One region of the Nonomuraea sp. WAC 01424 genome, then DNA from elsewhere that is predicted to be linked to it. Evidence: riboswitches for the same ligand, from Rfam matches in the RefSeq annotation. Region 1 holds a riboswitch; the other holds the start of a gene.
The links. Region 1 has a riboswitch for S-adenosylmethionine ahead of DMB42_RS34960 (aminotransferase class V-fold PLP-dependent enzyme). Riboswitches for the same ligand answer to the same signal wherever they lie in the genome.

Region 1 (7,420 bases):
CCGAAGATCGCCAGGTCGGGGTGTACCAGGTTGAACAGCTTGAGCACCACCGTCAGCACGCCGTCGAAGTGGCCCGGCCTGGAGGCGCCCTCGACGATCGTGCCCATCTCGCCGGAGCAGACGCTCACCTGGCGGTCGGGGCGGTACATGTCCACGGCCGACGGCGCGAACACGACGTCGGCCCCCTCGGCCCGGCACACCTCAAGGTCGGCATCAAACGTACGGGGATAGCGTGAAAAATCCTCGTTTGGCGCAAATTGCAGAGGGTTGACGAAGATGCTGACCACGACCTGGTCGGCACGGGCACGCGCGGCCCTGATCAGCGACCGATGACCGTCGTGGAGCGCGCCCATGGTCGGGACCAGGGCCACTGTGCCCGTGCCCCGAGCCTTGGCCAGGTCGTCCCGGTTGCCGGCCACGATCAGATCCATTGTTGCCCTCCACACCCGACGGTCAGGTCCATATATTGCCCCCAAGCGCGTCGAGCAGCCGCTCCGCCTCCTCCGGTTTGAGCAGCCCGGCGGCCAGCGCCCGGTCGGCGGTGAGCCGGGCCAGCGCGATGTAGGCGTCGGCGGCCTCGGGCGCGGCCAGGATCAGCGCGTCGACGTGTCTGCGCACCGTACCGGCGTCGCCCCGGACGACCGGCCCGGTCAGACCGGCGATGCCCAGCCGCAGCACGTTGTCCAGCGCCGCCCCGAGCAGCGGGCCCAGCATCCGGCCCGGGTGCTCGACGCCGATGCGCCCCAGCAGTTCCTCGGACTCGGCGATGAGCGTGACCATGTGGTTGGCGGCGTTGGCCAGGGCCGCATGGTAGAGCGCGCGGTCGCTCTCGGCGATCCAGACCGGCTCGCCGCCCATCTCGATCACCAGGGCCTCGGCGACGGGACGCAGCGTCTCGGGCGCGGTCACGCCGAACGAGATGCCGGTGATCTTGTTGAGGTCGTCGTCCCGGCCGGTGAACGTCATGACCGGGTGGAGCGCGAGCGGCAGCGCGCCCGCCTTCGCGGCGGGGTCGAGCACCGACAGGCCGTAGGCGCCGCTGGTGTGGACGAGCAGCTTGCCCTGGAGCTCGGCGCCCGTACCGGCCAGCCCGGCGACGAGGTCGGGCAGGGCGTCGTCGGGAACGGTCAGCAGGATGAGCTGCGCGGCGGCCACCACCTCGTCGGGCCGCGCCAGGTCGACCCCGAGCCGGTCGGCGGCCCATCTCCGCGACCTGTCGGACACCCCGCTCGCGGCCACGATCCGGTGTCCGGCCTGGGTCAGCGCGGCGCCGAGCGCGGAGCCGACCTTGCCCGCCCCGAGCACGCCGACAGTCAGCCGTGCCGGGCGATCAGCTGCGTCCATGACGTCTCACCCCTGTCGACCGTGATGGCACTGCCGACCAGCGTAACCGGCGGCGGGACGGTCGCAGTCACCAGGCGTTCCGGCGTGACCGCCGCTTTGCCGCGCGTTGAGTTAACGACAAATGCGACAGGGGCATACGAATGGTGCACCCCCTGTCGAAAGAGATGAGGAGAGGGGTCCACGCATGACAGCGGGCGCCGAGTCCTGACAACCCGACGCCCGCCTGGATGCGACCTCTTGGAGGTGCGCCGGCCGGTCATCCGCCGACTGACCGGCCGGGATCAGAGCCCGGACCGCGCGCGAGCGGTCCGGGCTCTCCCTGCCTCAGCGGCTGTAGACCGCGGTGTTCGGGCTCCCCTGGCAGCCGTTGATCGGCACCGCCTGGATGCCGATGTTGTTGCCGCAGACGGGCACGACGGCGGTGATGGGGAGGTGGATCGGGCTGCCGGTCAGGATGCCGTTGTTGCCGTGGGTGACGTCGTCGGCGTACGCGGGGGCGGCCAGGGCCAGCAGGGCGATGGCACCTGCCATGACCAGAGTCTTCTTCACGGGGGGCTCCTCTCAGTATGCGGCCGAAGAGGCCGCAATGCTTTTGGTGGAGCGATCCGGCTCGCCGCTTACCGCGGACGGGCGAAACGCAGTCGCTCTGTGACAGTGCGTAAACGTTAGCGCAATGTAACGACCAAGAGTAGTCAATCATTGACTCTGCGTGTCGTCACGTCGAATCGTGAGATAGTCCCTGCATGTGGCTCACCTGGCGCGCCGCGACCGAACGCGCGCTCTACGGCGAGGAGGGCTTCTACCTCCGCGAACGCCCCTCGGGCCACTTCCGCACCTCGGTCGGAGCCTCGGCCGCGTTCGCGGAGGCGGTCCTGGCCCTGCTGACGGAGGTGGACTCCGAGCTCGGCGCCCCCGACCCGCTCGACCTGGTCGACATCGGCTCAGGCGAGGGCGTGCTGGTCGGCCGCGTGCTCGCGGCGGCCGGGCCCGACCTGCGCGACCGGCTCCGGGTCACCTGCGTCGACCTGTCCGCCAGGCCCGCCGGTCTGCCCGAGCAGGTGGAGTGGAGCCGCACGCTGCCCACCAGCATCACCGGCCTGGCCATCGCCAACGAGTGGCTCGACAACATCCCGCTCGACGTGGCCGAGCAGACCTCCGGCGGCCCCCGCCTGGTCATGGTCAACACCCGGACCGGCGAGGAGCGCCTCGGCGGCCCGCTGCGGCCCGCCGACCGCGAATGGCTCGACCGCTGGTGGCCGCTGCACCACGTGGGCACCCGCGCCGAGATCGGCCGCCCCCGCGACGACGCCTGGGCCTCCGTTCTGGTACGCCTCGCCCGCGGCCGGGCGATAGCCGTGGATTATGCACACCCTGTGGATAACCGACCGCTCTGCGGCACGCTGACCGGTTACCGCGACGGCTCGGTCGTCACCCCGATCCCCGACGGGACCTGCGACATCACCGCCCACGTCGCCCTCGACGCATGCGCCGAGGCCGGGCGGCGGGCCGGCGCGATATCCACAACCTTGTCCACACAGCGCAACGTGTTGCGGACGCTGGGCCTCACCGGCACCCGCCCGCCGGTCGACCTGGCGCACACCGATCCGCGCGCCTACGTACGCGCCCTGTCGAGGGCCTCGGAGGAGGCGGAGCTGATCGATCCGGCCGGGCTCGGCGGGTTCGGGTGGCTCAGCCAGAGCCGGTGACGTCGAGGTCGAGCGAGTGCAGGCCGCGGATGACGAACCCGGGCTTGTAGACCGGCTCCGAGCGCAGCTCGATCGTCCCCACGCGGTCCAGCAGCGCGTTGAACGACTCCGTCAGCTCGATCCTGGCCAGCGGCGCGCCCAGGCAGAAGTGGATGCCCGCGCCGAAGGAGATGTGCGGGTTGTCCGGCCGGCCCAGGTCGAGCCGGTCCGGGTCCTCGAACACCTCGGGGTCCCGGTTGGCCGAGCCGAACAGGCAGGCGACCTCCGAGCCGCGCGGGATCCGCACGCCGTCGACCTCGATGTCCTCCAGCACCCAGCGTTCGAAGAGCTGGAGTGGGGTGTCGTGGCGCAGCAGCTCCTCGATGGCGGTCGGCAGCAGCGAACGGTCGGCGCGCAGCCGGGCCAGCTCGCCGGGGTTCTTGAGCAGGGCCCGCCAGCCGTTGCCGGTGACGTTGACCGTGGCCTCGTGGCCCGCGTTGAGCAGCAGGACGCAGGTGCCGGCCAGCTCGTCCGGGGTCAGCTCGGGGATCGCGGCCAGGGCGCTGACCAGGTCGTCGCCGGGGTTGGCCACGCGCTCGCGGGCCAGGTCCTTGAGGTAGGACTCGAACTCCTCGGCCGCGCGCACCGCCTTGTGCTGGGTGTCCAGGTCGGGGTTGAGCTCGTACATGCCGCACATGTCGGCCGACCACGGGCGCAGCAGGTGGCGGTCCTGCTCGGGGACGCCGAGCATCTCGGCGATCACGGTGACCGGCAGCGGCTCGGCGACCTCGGCGATCAGGTCGCCGCCGCCCTTCTCGACGTACGCGTCGATCAGGCCCTCGGCGATGGCCCGTACGCGGGGGCGCAGCGACTCGACCATGCGCGGCGTGAACGCCTTGGACACCAGCCGGCGCAGCCTCGTGTGGTCCGGCGGCTCGACCTCCAGCATGCCGTTCCTGCTGACACGCCAGAAGGGCTCCTGGAACTCCGGCTCGGGCTGCCGGCCGAACTCCTCGTGGGTGGCGACGTGGGTGTAGTCGCGGCCCAGCCGCCGGTCCCTGAGCAGCGCGTTCACGTCTGCGTGCCGGGAGATCAGCCACTGGTTGGACGGCTCGAAGTAGTGGACGGGCGCCTCGCGCCTCAGCTCGTCGTAAGCCGGGTAAGGGTCGGCGACGAAATCCGGATTCCAGGGATCAAAGCGCACTATTTCATCTTATGAGACGTGCTGACCTGCTGGGCTTGCGAATGATGCCCGGGTGTCGGTTATAGTGCGGTCGTAGGTCATGAGTGCCAGCGACAAGCCCCGGCTAGCTGGCCGGCAACCCTCGCGTCCGCGGCGGGGTGCCCCGGGTGAAGACCTGGTCCGTCACGAGGTGTGGCGGGCAAGCGCGGGCTCCGTGGCTGTTCCCAGGGGTCCGACCGACCCCGTGAGGAGCCGTGCCATGTCCACGCTGACGATCTTCAACTCGCTGCCCGCCCAGGCCGTCGAGGCCCCCGCCGCCACCTCCGCCCCCTCCGGACGGCTGATCCCCGCCGTGCTCGGCGCCGACCTGGAGGTCCCGGTCAAGGGCGGCCGCCTGGTCAGCTACGCCAACCTCGACTACGCCGCCAGCGCCCCTTGTCTTGAGCCGGTCAGCGCCGCCGTCGCCGCCGCGCTCCCGGCCTACTCCAGCGTCCACCGCGGCGCGGGCTACGCCTCCCAGCTCACCACCGCCCGGTACGAGCAGTCCCGCCACACGGTCAGGGCCTTCGTCGGCGCCCGCCCGGACGACGCCGTCATCTTCACCCGCAACACCACCGACGCCACCAACCTGCTGGCCCGCTGCCTGCCCGAGGGCACGACCGTGGTCGTCTTCGACTCCGAGCACCACGCCTCGCTGCTGCCCTGGGAGCGGTCCGTACGCCTCGCGCCCCCCGCCTTCCCCGGTGAGGCCGTCCGCGCCGCCGACGAGGCGCTGGCCGGGATCGAGGGCCCCAAGCTGCTCGTGGTCACCGCCGCCTCGAACGTCACCGGCGAGTTGTGGCCGATCGCCGCCCTCGCCCACATCGCCCACCGGCACGGCGCCCGGATCCTGGTGGACGCCGCCCAGCTCGTACCGCACCGCAGGCTCAACCTGACCGCGCTCGACCTGGACTACGTGGCCTTCTCCGGCCACAAGCTGTACGCGCCCTTCGGCGCCGGCGTGCTGATCGGACGGCGTGACTGGCTGGCCGAGGGCGAGCCGTACCTCAAGGGCGGCGGCGCGGTGCGCTCGGTGGGCGAGACCACCGAATGGCACGACGACCCCGAGCCCCGCCATGAGGCGGGCACCCCCAACGTGCTGGGCGCCATCGCCCTGGCCGCCGCCTGCGACGCGCTCACCGCCACCGGCTGGACCGAGCTGGTACGCGAGGAGGAGCGCCTGATCGCCCGCCTGCGCGCCGGCCTGGCCTCGATCGAGGGGGTGCACGAGCTGTCGCTGTGGGGCGAGGACCACCCGCGGGTGGGGATCGTGTCGTTCGTGGTGGACGGCTACTCGGCCCGGGAGGTGGCCGAGGCGCTGTCCGGCGAGTACGGCATCGGCGTGCGTGACGGGAAGTTCTGCGCGCACCCGTTCGTCCGCCACCTGCTGGGCACGGCGGACGGCGGCTGCGAGGACGGCACCGCGTCGGCGGTGCGGGCCTCGATCGGCATCGGCAGCACGCAGGAGCACGTCGACCGCCTGATCGAGGCCCTGCGCGACCTGGTCGGCCGCTGACCTCAGCGGTCAGAGGGCTTTTGCCGGGTCGGTCGTCAGCGGTTGGGCGGCTTCGGCTGGGTCGGCTCGTCCGAGACCAGGGCGTCGATGTCCCTCATGTCCTCGTCGTTGAGGTGACCGGGCCGCGGCGCGCCCGGCTGCCTCGGCACGTTGGGCTGCTCGGCCTCCCCCTCGGGCCTGGCCGGCGTCGTGGGGCCACCCGCGGGCCGCACCTGCGTCGTGGGCTGCGTCGTGGGCTCCCTCATGGGCTGCGTCGTGGGCTCCTCGGTGACGACGGTCGTCGGCTCGGCGCGCCGGACCGGCCGATGCGCGGCGAGGTCGTCCTCGGCGATCCGGCGTTCCCTGCGGCGCCGGAACATCGTGTTGACGATGCCGTCGAGGCCGATCCGGCCGCCGCCCAGCGCGGCGAGCATCAGAGCGAGCGCGCCCCGCGCCCCCGGCAGCTCCCAGCCGCCGTTCTGCGACAACACCCCGCGTCCTATGTGCACGAAGACGATCGCGCCGATCATGTCAATGAGCAGCAGCAACGCCACCGGACGTACCAAGAGGCCGAGGATCAGCAGGACACCGCCGATCAACTCCACGATGGCGGCGAATCCCGCGGACAACCCGGGCATGGGCACGCCCATCTCCCGGAACTCCGCCGCCGCGGCACCCAGCCCGCCCTGCCACTTCTGCCAGCCGTGCGCCACGAAGATCACACCGAGCACCACCCTGGAGATCAGGGCGGCCACATCAAACAGAACTCTCTTCACAGTGCTTTCTCCCCCCGTTCCCGGTGTTGATCCCCATGTCTGGCTTCGGGATGCGTTGCCATACGATTCCTTGACCATCCCCCACGCTGGCCCACCTCGCGGGACGGTGGCAGCATGGGCCCTATGACGGAACGCGTGGTCGGGCTCGGCGCGGGCGCGAAGGAGCTGGCGACCGAGGACATGATCCTCAACATCGGTCCCCAACACCCCTCCACGCACGGCGTGCTCAGGCTCCGGCTGACCCTCGACGGCGAGCGCATCGCGGCGGCCGAGCCGATCATCGGCTACATGCACCGGGGCGCGGAGAAGTTGTTCGAGGTCCGCGACTACCGGCAGATCATCATGCTCGCCAACCGGCACGACTGGCTGTCGGGGTTCGCCAACGAGCTGGGCGTCGAGCTGACCGCCGAACGGCTGCTCGGTATGGAACCGCCGGTCAGGGCCGTGTGGGCCCGTACGCTGCTGGCCGAGCTCAACCGCATGCTCAACCACCTGATGTTCCTCGGCTCCTACCCACTCGAACTCGGCGCGATCACCCCCGTCTTCTACGCCTTCAACGAGCGCGAACGCATCCAGGCCGTCATGGAGGAGATCTCCGGCGGGCGCATGCACTACATGTTCAACCGGGTCGGCGGCCTCAAGGAGGACCTGCCGCTCGGCTGGCTCGACCGGGTCGCGCAGGCCGTCGCCGAGACCCGCCGCCGGGTGCCCGACATCGAGGGCCTCATCCTGAACAACGAGATCTTCCTCGCCCGTACCAAGGGGGTCGGCGTGCTGACCCGCGAGCAGATCCTCCAGTACGGCGTCAGCGGGCCCATCGCCCGCGCCTCGGGGGTCGACCTCGACCTGCGGCGCGACGACCCGTACCTGGCCTACGGCGAGTTGCCCGTCGAGGTCG
Region 2 (7,420 bases), on a different contig from region 1:
CCGTGAACAGCCGCACTCCGCACATTACGATTGGCCACGGGCCGCGCCGCGTGCGATGTGAGTCGTACGCCCCTTCCCGAGGAGGACACGATGGGAACACCGCTCAGCGGTGACGATGCTGCCCAGGAACCGTCCCACCAACCCCTCACCGATCGCGATCAGGAGCTCCTCGCCTTCGAACGCCAGTGGTGGCGTCACGCGGGCGCCAAGGAGCAGGCCATCAAGGAGACCTTCGGGTTCTCGGCCACCCGCTACTACCAGTTGCTCGGCGAGTTGATCGACAGGCCGGAGGCGCTGGAGCACGACCCGATGCTGGTCAAACGGTTGCGAAGGTTACGCTCCACCCGTCAGCGTGACCGTGCGGCGAGACGGCTCGGCATGCGTCCCTGACCGGCTGGGTACGGCAGCCGCGTGAGGAACATCCCTGGTATGGAAGCGATCCTGAAAGATCCGTCCGGTGCCGTGATCGGGCTCGACTTCGACGGAACCCTGTCGCCGATCGTGCCCGATCCCGCCTCCGCGAAGATCCACCCCGCGGCCCCCGACGCGCCCGCCGAGCTGGGCGCCCACGTCGGCGCCGTGGTCATCGTGACCGGCAGACCGGTGGCCACCGCGCTCGAACTCGGGCCGGGGCTGACCGGTGTGCCCGGTCTCGTGGTGCTCGGCCACTACGGCTTCGAGCGGTGGGAGGACGGACGGGTCTCCGCGCCGCCGCCGCCACCCGGCGTGCCCCGCGCCGCGGCCGAGCTGCCGCTGCTGCTCGACTCGCTCGGCCTCCACGACGTGTCGATCGAGGACAAGGGCCGGGCGGTGGCCGTGCACACCCGGCGCGCCCCCGACCCCGAGGGCGCGTTCGCCGCGCTGCGCGAGCCGCTGGCCGCGCTGGCCGCCAAGCACGGCCTGGTGATCGAGCCGGGTCGCATGGTCCTGGAGCTGCGGCCGCCCGGCATGGACAAGGGGCACGCGCTCGGGCTCTTCCTGGCCGAGCGGGACGCCAGATCGGTCATGTTCGTCGGCGACGACCTCGGCGACCTGGCCGCCTTCGAGGCCGTACGCGCCTCGGGGCTGCCCGGCGTGACCGTGTGCAGCGGCTCGGCCGAGGTGACCGCGCTGGCCGAACGGGCCGACACCGGCGCCGACGGGCCCGACGGGGTGGTGGCGCTGTTGCGGGAGCTGACGACGGCCTTCAGTCGTTCGTGATTGGGCTGCAAGTGGCGGGTCCTACGTTGGTGCGCATGTCAAGACGATCTCTCGCCGTCGCAGCCGCCTCGGCCGCGACCCTGGCCGCCGTGCTCGCCGTCCCCGGGCCCGCCTCCGCCGCTCCCGCCCAGCAGCTCAAGCTGCGCGGCGGCCTGACGCTCTACATCCCGATCGAGTGGGTGGTCCACCGCCAGGGCGCCGACTACGTGCAGGTGGTCACCGGCAAATGCGCCAAGCCGCAGGGCTGGGGCTCGCCCGAGTGCGACGCCTTCTACATCCTCGGGCCCGGCGCGATCAAGCGGGGGGCCGAGGGGTTCGGGCCCTACACGGGCAAGGATCCGTACTATCCGGCCAGCGACGTGCAGCCGTGCCCGTTCAACCGGAAGTGGGGCGAGGTCGTCGGCCCTCAGGTCTCCCGGGGCTACCGGCAGGTCGGGCCGGGCCACAAGGCCGCCTACAACGCCTGGCGGGCGAAGTGCGTCAGCTACTCCGGCGGCGGGGTGAAGGGCACGTTCACGCAGCGCGAGTGGTATCTGCCGAAGAGCCGGATCCTCGTCGTGGACCAGTGGAACACGCCCGGCCTGACCGACACGCTCAAGTACGCCGACTGGACATGATCAGCCCGGCCACCGCGAGGCCGATGACCACGGGCACCAGCAGGAACGCGGTCCCGGTGCCGTAGCCGTCGGCCAGCGTGCCGAGCAGCAGCGGGCCGATCGCCATGGCGGCGCCCGCCCACACGGGCGAGGCGGCCGCCGCGCGGTCCGCACGGTCGCCGGAGGCGACGATCAGGGCGCTCAGCGCGAGCGGGAAGTGCAGGGACGCGCCCAGCCCGCTCAGCGCCAGCCCCGCGTACGACAACACCGGCACGGTGCTCGTCCAGAACAGCAGCCACCCGAGTGCCGTCAGCCCCAGAGCGCCGGCGAACAGCGGCGCGGCCGGCAACCGCAGCGCGAGCTGCGCGCCCGCGAACCTGCCCGCCGCCATACCGCTGACGAACGCCGTCAGCCCGGTGGCCGCGACGGCCGCCGTCACGCCCGTCCTGAGAGCGAACAGGTCGGCGGCCCACAGGTTGAACGAGAACTCCAGGGCCACGCAGCAGAACAGCACGGCCCCGGCGAGCTGGAAACGCCACCCGCCGCCCCCGGCCGAGGGGACGAGGGGGGCTTCGGCGCGGGTCGCGGCGGCCTCGCGAGGCGCCGGCCAGGTACGGCCCAGCGTGAGCGCGAGCACGACGCTGGCGGCCGGGGTGAGCCTCAGGGCGGCCCGCCAGCCGAGCGCGCTCTGCGCCACCTGGCTGAGCGCGAACGTCGCCACCATCCCCACCAGCACGCCCACCGCGTTGGCCTCGCTGAGCGCGGCCGGCCCGGCGGGCCCGTGGTGGTCGCTGAGCTCGGCCATCGCCGCGTAGAGCATGACCGAGCCGAAGCCGCCGGCCACGCCGTACCCGAGGAGCGTCAGGGGCAGCGCCGATGTGGTCAGGACGAGCAGTACGCCGGCGTTCATCCCGGCCAGGCCGAGCCAGCTCGTCGCACGCCGGCCGAGGAGCCTGGTGAGCAGGGGGAGGACGAGTCCGGCCCCGATCGTGCCGACCGCCATGGCGGTGCCGTGCAGCCCGGCCACGGTGGCCGTGGTGTGCTGGTCGGCGCGCAGGAGCGGGAGGGCGGCGCTCAGGCCGTACAGGAACGTGGCGAAGGTGCCGAGCAGGAGGTAGATCAGCCAGGTCGGACGGTCTCTGACGAGCCGGATGGGCGTTGAGACCGTCGACACTCGGCAGCCTCCGTCATCCGCAGCAAACCCGACATCTCATGTTAAAGCAGGGCGTCGAGCTGGGATTCCAGCCACTTGTGCGGCGGCAGTGCCGTGGCCGCCGCGTACAGCAGGTCGCGGCGGCGCCGGCGTTCGTCCTCGGGCATGACCAGCGCCTCGTGCAGGGCGGCGGCGGTGCCGCTCACGTCGTAGGGGTTGACGACCAGCGCGTACGGCCCCAGCTCGTCCGCCGCCCCCGCCTCGCGCGAGAGCACCAGGGCGCAGCGCGGCGACAGTACGGGCCCCTCCTTGGCCACCAGGTTCATCCCGTCGCGGATGGGGTTGACCAGCAGCACGTCCGCCAGCCGGTACGCGGCCAGCGAACGCGGGTAGTCGTCGTTGACGTTGAGGATGACCGGGTCCCAGTCCTCGGTGGCGTACGCGTCCTCGATCTCGCGGGCGCAGCGCTGCACCGAGGCGGTGTACTCGCGGTACTCGGGCAGGTCGTGCCGGCTGGGGTAGGCGAAGGCCAGGTGGACCACCTTCCCGTGCCACTCCGGGTGGGCGTCCAGGAACTCGCGGTAGGCCAGCAGGCCGCGCACGATGTTCTTGGACAGCTCGGTGCGGTCGATGCGGACGATCAGCCGGCGCCCGGCCACCTGCTCGGTGAGCGCGGCCATGTGCGACTCGACGTCGGGCTCGCAGGCCCGCGCCCACAACGCCGCGCCGTCCACCCCCAGGCTGTGGACGCCGACGCGGGTCGTCCTGCCCTCGTGGGCGACCGTGCCGGCGGCGCGGTCGACCCGCGCGCCGAGCAGCGCCTCGCAGCAGTCCATGAACGCCGCCGCCCACCGCCTGGTGAGGAAGCCGGCGTGGTCGGCCCCCAGGATGCCGTCCAGGACCTCCCTGGTCACCTCGTCGGGCAGCAGGGAGAAGTACTCGGGCGGCGCCCACGGCGTGTGGCTGAAATGGGCGATGCGCAGGTCGGGACGTTCGGCGCGGAGCATCGCCGGGGTGAGTGTCAGGTGGTAGTCCTGCACCATCACGCGCGCGCCGTGCCCGGCCTCCTCGGCCAGCGCCAGCGCGAACGCGCCGTTGTAGTCGCGGTAGGACTCCCATTCGCGGCGGAACTTCGTGCCGAAGCAGGGCGAGTTGGGGATGTCGTACAGCAGGTGGTTGACGAACCAGAGTGTGGAGTTGGCCACGGCGTTGTAGGCGCGGTGGAAGGTGGCCGCGGGGATGTCGAGCATGCGCAGCGCGCCCGTGTCGTAGCCGGTGCGGTCGAGCCGGCCGCCCGGCGCCAGGCGTACGGCGCTGCGGTCGCCGTCGGAGAGCGCGGCGCACACCCACAGCACGCCGTGTTCCTTGGCCACTCCCGACAGGCCCGAGACCAGGCCCCCACCACCGCGTTTCATGCTCAGCTCACCGTCGTCGTCGACGGTGAACGAGACCGGTCCGCGGTTGGAGGCCACGAGGACGCTGTTCATTCGGGCTCCCTTCGCCCATAGGATCCCAGCTATGGCGCTAGATGAGCTAACCGAGGAACTCGCCCGCTCGGCCGCGGCAGGAGACCATCGCGCGCTCGGCGAGCTCCTGGCCAGGATCGAGCCTGACGTGATGCGCCACTGTGCCCGGATCCTGCCCTATCACCAGGACGCGGAAGAAGCCTCACAGGACACTTTGCTGGCCGTGGCGCGCAACATCGGGCGGTTCGAGGGGCGGGCCAGGTTCAGCACCTGGCTGCACATCGTGACCGCCAACTGCGCGCGCACCACGTACCGGTCGCTGAAGCGCAGGGCCGCCGAGCAGACGTCGGAGGAGCTGCCCATGCAGAAGCCAGACGCGCGGCGGGTCAGCGTGATCGCGGGCTCGCGGCTCGACCTCCTCGACGCCATGGAGGCGCTGGAGGCCGACAAGCCCGACCTGGCGCAGGCGCTGCTGCTGCGCGACATCGTCCAGCTCGACTACAACGAGGTCGCCGAGCAGCTCAACATCCCGCTCGGCACCGCCAAGTCCCGCATCCACCAAGCCCGCAAGTACGTGCAGGGAGTCCTGGGGGAGGACTATCGCTGAGACGGGTTCTCTCGCATGTTGAGACGGGTGGTTGTTTCCACCACTTGAGAAGGTAGAGTCCTTTTCGAACAACTGAATATTGCTCATCCAGAGGGGTGGAGGGACCGGCCCTGCGAAGCCCCGGCAACCCTCCCGGCTTGTACTCGCGACCTGGCGAGGCCGACCGGGACAAGGTGCCAATTCCGGTTCGCGGTCAAGGTGGCCGCGGGCGAAGATGAGGGAAGGCCTCGCTTCATGTCGCTCGACTTTGGTCCTGCCGTCGCTCTGTCCTGCCGCGAGTGCGGCACGCGCTACCCCCTGGGTCCCAGCTTCGCCTGTCTGGAGTGTTTCGGGCCGCTGGAGGCGGCCTACTCCTTCGGCCGGGTGACCCGCGCGGACATCGAGTCCGGTCCCGCCAACATCTGGCGCTACCGCTCGCTGCTCCCGGTCCCCGCCGACGTCGCGAGCAAGCCCAACATGAACCCGGGCTGGACGAAGCTGGTCAAGGCCGGCAACCTCGGCAAGGCGCTCGGCCTCAAGTCCCTGTACGTGAAGGACGACTCGGGCAACCCCACCCACTCCTTCAAGGACCGGGTGGTCGCCATCGCCGTCGAGGCGGCCAGGAACTTCGGTTTCCACACACTCTCCTGCTCCTCCACGGGCAACCTCGCGGGCGCGGTCACCGCCGCCGCCGCGCGGGCCGGCCTCGACGCCTGCGTGTTCATCCCGGCCGACCTCGAAGAGGCCAAGATCGCCATGGCCCGCGTGTTCGGGGGCAAGCTGATCGGGATCGAGGGCACGTACGACGAGGTCAACCGGTTCTGCTCGGAGCTCATCGGCGACCCGCTGGGCGACAAGTGGGGGTTCGTCAACGTCAACCTGCGGCCCTATTACGCCGAGGGGTCCAAGACGCTCGCGTACGAGATCGCCGAGCAGCTCGGCTGGCGGCTGCCCGAGCAGATCGTCATCCCCATCGCGTCGGGCTCGCAGCTCACCAAGATCGACAAGGGGTTCAAGGAGCTGATCGCGCTCGGGCTGGTCGAGGACACGCCGTACAAGGTCTTCGGGGCGCAGGCGGCCGGGCGCTCGCCGGTCTCGACGGCGTACAAGGCGGGGCACGACGTGGTCCAGCCGGTCAAGCCGGACACGATCGCCAAGTCGCTGGCCATCGGCAACCCGGCCGACGGGCCGTACGTGCTGGACATCGCCCGGCGTACGGGCGGGGGCGTCGAGGACGTCACGGATCCCGAGATCGTCGCCGCGATCAGGCTCCTGGCCTCGACCGAGGGCATCTTCGCCGAGACCGCGGGCGGCGTCACGGTGGGCGTGCTGAAGAAGCTCGCCGAGACGGGCAGGCTCGACCCCGAGGCCGAGACCGTGGTGCTGAACACCGGCGACGGGCTCAAGACGCTCGACGCGATCAGCGACGGCGCGCGGCCCACCACCGTGATCCGGCCCTCTCTCGACGCGTTCCGCGCGACTGTCTGACAACCCAGGAAAGGCAACGAAAACCATGAGCGTTTCTGTGCGTATTCCCACCATTCTGCGCACGTACACCGGGGGTAACGCCGAGGTGAGTGGCGAAGGGGCGACTCTTCGTGACGTTCTCGCCAAGCTGGACTCTGACTACCCGGGGATCGGCGCGAGAATTCTGGATGAATCGGGCAAGATTCGTCGTTTTGTCAACGTTTACGTTGGTGAAGAGGATGTCCGTTTCGCCGAAGGGCTCGACACTCCCGCCCCAGAAGGCACTCAGATCTCCATCATCCCGGCCGTCGCCGGCGGCTGAACCGCTCGAACCTCTCGACTCTTGAAGGCGCCCCTTGTGGGCGCCTTCTTGTTTTAGAACCGAATTCAACCCTGAACGACTCAGTCGTCGATGAATTTAGCGTTTTGTCGATTGACTCTGTTGCCAAACCCTGTGCCACAGGTATGGTCGAGGGCGATCGTCTGGCTGATTTTCCCCAAAAGTCATGCGATTACAGGTCTCGCGGAGGAATGGGCGAGATCTGCGAGCCCAGTAAGAGGAGTCGGAAGTGGCGCAGGGCACCGTCAAGTGGTTCAACGCGGACAAGGGCTACGGCTTCATCGCGGTAGACGGTGGTAAGGATGTATTCGTCCATTACTCAGCGATCATGATGGACGGGTACCGCTCCCTCGAACAAGGACAGCGTGTCGAGTTCGAGATCACGCAGGGCCAGAAGGGGCCGCAGGCGGAGTCCGTCCGCGCGGTCTGATCCACCGGCACTGGTTGCACCGGGGCGGGACGCGCGGCAGCGCAGTCCGTGTGGGCCCGCCACTGTTCCTCCGTCGACGTCGCACGGCGGGCCGTACCTCAAGGGGCGGCTCGCCGTACGAACGGGCATGCCCGGTGACCTGGGGTGGCGAGTCTCTCGCTTGCACTCGACAGGGTAGAGTG

Region 2: another riboswitch for S-adenosylmethionine. It lies ahead of thrC (threonine synthase); the one in region 1 lies ahead of DMB42_RS34960 (aminotransferase class V-fold PLP-dependent enzyme).

What each region holds. Positions count from the first base shown of each region.
Region 1 is NZ_QHHZ01000014.1:195,022-202,441, forward strand. It holds gene panC (pantoate--beta-alanine ligase) at 1-431, opposite strand, end outside; gene DMB42_RS34940 (Rossmann-like and DUF2520 domain-containing protein) at 454-1,344, opposite strand; gene DMB42_RS34945 (chaplin family protein) at 1,669-1,893, opposite strand; gene DMB42_RS34950 (SAM-dependent methyltransferase) at 2,088-3,050, shown strand; gene DMB42_RS34955 (cytochrome P450) at 3,034-4,233, opposite strand; SAM riboswitch class IV at 4,309-4,424, shown strand; gene DMB42_RS34960 (aminotransferase class V-fold PLP-dependent enzyme) at 4,472-5,767, shown strand; gene DMB42_RS53575 (DoxX family protein) at 5,803-6,522, opposite strand; gene DMB42_RS34970 (NADH-quinone oxidoreductase subunit D) at 6,646-7,420, shown strand, end outside.
Region 2 is NZ_QHHZ01000035.1:27,039-34,458, forward strand. It holds gene DMB42_RS51620 (DUF3263 domain-containing protein) at 91-390, shown strand; gene otsB (trehalose-phosphatase) at 430-1,200, shown strand; gene DMB42_RS53925 (hypothetical protein) at 1,236-1,817, shown strand; gene DMB42_RS51635 (sugar MFS transporter) at 1,795-2,970, opposite strand; gene DMB42_RS51640 (trehalose-6-phosphate synthase) at 3,012-4,436, opposite strand; gene DMB42_RS51645 (RNA polymerase sigma factor) at 4,468-5,022, shown strand; SAM riboswitch class I at 5,103-5,243, shown strand; gene thrC (threonine synthase) at 5,257-6,489, shown strand; gene DMB42_RS51655 (MoaD/ThiS family protein) at 6,515-6,790, shown strand; gene DMB42_RS51660 (cold-shock protein) at 7,038-7,238, shown strand.